2 regions of the Mesorhizobium sp. 2RAF21 genome follow, and region 2 is predicted to be linked to the other one. Evidence: riboswitches for the same ligand, from Rfam matches in the RefSeq annotation. Region 2 holds a riboswitch; the other holds the start of a gene.
What was found. A riboswitch is a leader RNA that binds a small molecule or an ion and turns the genes downstream of it on or off. The one in region 2 is predicted to bind cobalamin.
Positions count from the first base shown of each region.

Region 1: it holds a riboswitch for cobalamin, as region 2 does, so the genes downstream of both, AB4136_RS16045 (ABC transporter substrate-binding protein) here and AB4136_RS20020 (ABC transporter ATP-binding protein) in region 2, are expected to answer to the same signal.

Region 1 covers NZ_JBFRGM010000009.1:86,752-88,949, reverse strand. The annotation lists gene AB4136_RS16050 (cobalamin-binding protein) at 1-457, shown strand, start outside; cobalamin riboswitch at 473-666, shown strand; partial or broken gene AB4136_RS16045 (ABC transporter substrate-binding protein) at 820-1,835, shown strand; partial or broken gene AB4136_RS16040 (FecCD family ABC transporter permease) at 1,843-2,198, shown strand, end outside.
Region 2 covers NZ_JBFRGM010000012.1:18,112-20,309, reverse strand. The annotation lists gene zigA (zinc metallochaperone GTPase ZigA) at 1-482, shown strand, start outside; cobalamin riboswitch at 635-840, shown strand; gene AB4136_RS20020 (ABC transporter ATP-binding protein) at 1,025-1,813, shown strand; gene AB4136_RS20015 (ABC transporter substrate-binding protein) at 1,834-2,198, shown strand, end outside.

The sequences.
Region 1 (2,198 bases), on a different contig from region 2:
GCGGTTGGCGAAGAACTACGAAGCGCGGCTCCGAGACATAGCTGCTTCCGTTCGTGGCGCTCCGCGTCCGAAGGTGTATTTCGAGGAATGGGACGATCCGATGATCAGCGGGATTGGCTGGGTTTCTGAGCTGATCTGCATTGCCGGCGGCGACGATGTCTTCCCGGACAAGGCCGGAGCGAAGGCTGCCAAGGACCGCATCGTTTCCCCGGAAGACGTCGTGGCGGCAGCGCCAGATGTCATCCTCGCATCCTGGTGCGGCAAGAAAGTCGTGCCCGACAAGATCAGGACTAGGCCCGGCTGGAGCGCCATTCCGGCGGTCAGCAACAACCGCATTTTCGAGATCAAGTCGCCGCTGATTCTGCAGCCAGGCCCTGCCGCGCTGACCGACGGCCTCGACGCGATCATCGCGGCGCTGCATGGAGCCTCTCAAGCAAAAGGCGATGCGGCTACTTGATGCATGTGGTGCATTCCGCTAGGAACGAGTGTCGGTTTCCGTAAGGAAATAACAGGGAATTCGCCGCGGCCTTGTCCGCGAACCGAAACTGCCCCCGCAACTGTAGGCGGTAAGTCCATCTCGATCATGCCACTGGGATTAGCCCCCGGGAAGGCCGAGACGGACAATGACCCGTAAGTCAGGAGACCTACCGACAACTGTAACTGAACGCGCCGGGCGGGGTTGTCCGGGGAGGTTGTCGATGACGCTAGCCACACCTGGAGTGCAGCCGCATCTCGTCTGTTGCGACGTGATGACGATCATTGCCGTCCTGACCCGCATTTTCCGGCTCGAGTCCAACACCGATCGGAGATATCGTAGTCATGACCCTCGCACGCCTGGCATTCGCCGCCGCTAGCTTCACGTTTCTGACCGCCGCCGCATCGGCAGAACCAATCAAATATCCTCTGACGCTGCAGAACTGCGGCGAGACTCTGACGTTCGAGAAGGCGCCTGGTTCTGCCGTGACGGTCGGCCAGGCGGCGACCGAAGTCCTCTATTTGCTGGGCCTCGGCGACAAGGTTAAGGGCACGTCGGTGTGGTTCAACGAAGTTTTGCCGGAGTTCAGGAGATCAACGACAGGGTCGAGCGGTTGGCCGACAATGATCCGAGCTTCGAGGCCGTCGTCAATAAGAGACCGGAACTTGTCGTCATCCAGTTCGAATGGCATATCGGTCCGCAGGGCATCGTTGCGACGCGCCAGCAGTTCCACGACATCAAGATCCCGACCTACATCATGCCCGCCGACTGCGTGGGCAAGGACAACACGGTTGGTGTCGACGGCACGCGAAGCACCCTGTTCTCGACGGCGACGATCCACCAGGGCGTGCGTGAACTCGCTCAAATATTCGATGTCCAGGAAAAGGGTGCGGAAGTCGTGGCCAGCCTCACCGAGCGCGAGGCAAAGGCGGTCGCCGACGCGAAGGCTCTTAACCTCGATGACGTATCGGCCGTGTTCTGGTTCTCCAGCGCCGAGATGGACATCGACCCCTATGTAGCTGGCCGCAAGGGTGGGCCCGGCTACATCATGGAACAGCTCGGCATCAAGAACATCATCGAGTCCGACGAGGAATGGCCGGTCGTGGGTTGGGAGACGATCGCCAAGGCGAACCCGACCATGACCGTCGTCGCCAAGATGGACCGTCGCCGCTTCCCCGCCGACGATGTCGAAAAGAAGCTCGAATTCCTCAAGTCCGACCCGGTCGCCAGCCAGATGGATGCGGTGAAAAACAACCGCATCGTCGTCATGGACGCGCACGCCATGGATGCGACTATCCGCACCATCAACGGCATCGAAGTCCTGTCCAGTGCTCTGAAGGATTTCGGGCTGGCCAAGTAGGCCCGAATTGAGCCTTTCCCATACGCAAGCAGTATACGCCTCCCGGCTTCGCCGGGGGGCGCTGGTCATCGTCGCGCTTCTGGCGGCGGTACTTGCCGGCACCTGCATTGGAGAAACGCCGATCCCCGTCTCGACGGTCCTGCAGGTCCTGGCCAACCAGATGTTTGGCGCGACCTATGTCGTCGATCCGATCGACCTAGGCATCATCTGGAACTACCGGCTGCCGCGCGCGATCGTTGCCGCCTGCTGCGGCTCCGGGCTGGCGATCTCCGGCATGGTGCTTCAGTCGCTGCTGCGCAATGCGCTCGCCGACCCATACCTTCTTGGGATATCGGCCGGCGCGTCGACGGGCGCGGTGTCGGT
Region 2 (2,198 bases):
AGGAGCTGAACGGCTTCAAGGACCACATGCCCGAGACCGAGGAATACGGCATCCGCTCCTTTGTCTATCGCGAGCGCCGCCCCTTCGATCCAATGAAGCTGAAGGCATTCGTCAGCCGGCCGTGGCCGGGCGTGGTGCGCGCCAAGGGTTTTTTCTGGCTGGCGACGCGGCCAAGCCATGTCGGCGAACTGAGCCAGGCCGGCGCGCTGGTCAAAACCGGCAGGCGCGGCCTGTGGTGGGCCGCAGTTCCCCGCAACCGCTGGCCCGACAGCAATGAATGGCGGGACGCCATGCTGCCCTATCTCGATCCAATGTGGGGCGACCGCCGCCAGGAACTGGTCTTCATCGGCTGCAATCCCATGAACGAGGTCCATATCCGGGCCGAGCTCGATGCCTGCCTCGTCGATTGTCCGGTCTTCGCGCCGGAGCTGTGGCGCGACATGTCCGATCCGTTCCCGAACTGGGAAGGGCAGGCGGCATGATCATCGCTTCGCTGCGCAAACTGTTCACCGCCCGGAGCCATATCGACTGCGACTGCCACCGCCCGCGCGTTCGTTATACGCCGCCCGGCGATCGGCCCGCCGCCGGCTCCGCGGGCGAGCATGAATGGCCATTGCCACGCGGCGGCCGCCCCAATAGGGTGCCCGACGATGGTTCCCCGAATCGAAAGGTCCGGGGTGAAAAGGGAACATGGTGAGGCTCTTCGGGCCGAGGCCATGGCTGCCCCCGCAACTGTAAGCGGTAGCAAAGTCCGAAATACGCCACTGGCCGACAGGCCGGGAAGGCAGGACCGAGCCGAGACCCGCGAGCCAGGAGACCTGCCATCGCAACGAGTTGACCGGACGGGGTGTGCCGGGAGGAAGCTTAGAGGGCGGCGTCTGCCGTCATCCCGGCCATCCTTCCGCGCCTGATCGAAAGAGAGATCGGTGGAAGGTATTGCTGCTCTTCGACGCAAACGCGTATGCCGCGCGGCGGCCGCGTCGGTCTCGCCACGCACCTCACGCGTCGCATCGGACGTTCTGCCATGAACGGGCCGGTTCTTCAGGCCCGCGGCCTTTGTTACCGGCCTGAAACCGGCGTCAGCCTCGTCGAGGAAGTCGGCATCGACCTGGCAGCCGGTGAAAGGCTCGCCATCATCGGCCCCAACGGCGCCGGCAAGACGACGCTTTTGCGCATGCTGTGCGGCATGCTGCGCCCGAGCCGGGGCACGGTCAGCCTCGAGGGCCAACGGCTCGACCGGCTGTCGATGGCCGAGCGGGCGCGCAGGATCGCCGTCGTCGGCCAGTCCGACCAGCCGGACCCACGCCTGTCCGTCCTCGACTATGTCGGGCTCGGTCGCATCCCGCATGCCAGCCTGCATGGCCAGGCGGACGAGCGCGACATCGTTGTCGATGCGCTTGGTCAGACCGGCCTGCTGCCGCTGCAAGCGCGCGCCATGGGCTCACTCTCCGGCGGCGAGCGCCAGCGCGCCCAGCTTGCCCGCGCCATCGCGCAGCGGCCGACCGTGCTGTTCCTCGACGAGCCGACCAATCACCTCGACCCCCGCGCGCGCGGCGAATTGCTCGAATTCGTTGCCAGGCTGGGCATCGCCGTCGTCACCGTCTTGCACGACCTGCCGCTGGTCGCGCCCTTTGCCACCCATGTCGCCGTCATGGACAAGGCGCGGTTGCGCGCGCTCGGCTCGCCGGTCGAGACGCTGACGCCCGCTCTGGTGCGCGAGGTCTTTTCGATCGACGTGTTGCGGTTCCCCCATCCGGAAGAACGGGACCGCGAACTGACGGTCTTCGACGTTCCGATCCGCCTTTCCCGCTGAACAATCCCAACGGAGTTCCCATGAAACGTCTTGCGCTTGGTCTTGCCCTCTCGCTGTTTGCATCGGCGGCTTTTGCCTTCCCGGTCACCGTCGACAATTGCGGCGTTCCGCTGACTTTCGACGCGCCGCCCAAGCGCGCGGTCATCAACGATCTCAACATGTCTGAAATGGCCTTCGCGCTGGGGCTGCAGCCCGAGATCGTCGGCCTGACCGGCATCACCGGCTGGTACAAGGTCGATGCCGCGTTCAAGGCCGCCCAGGGCGCGATCCCGGAACTCGCGCCGAAGTATCCGACGCTGGAAAACCTGCTCGCGGTCGAGCCCGATTTCTTCTTCGCCGGCTGGTATTACGGCATGAAGCCCGGCGGCGAGGTGACGCCTGATAC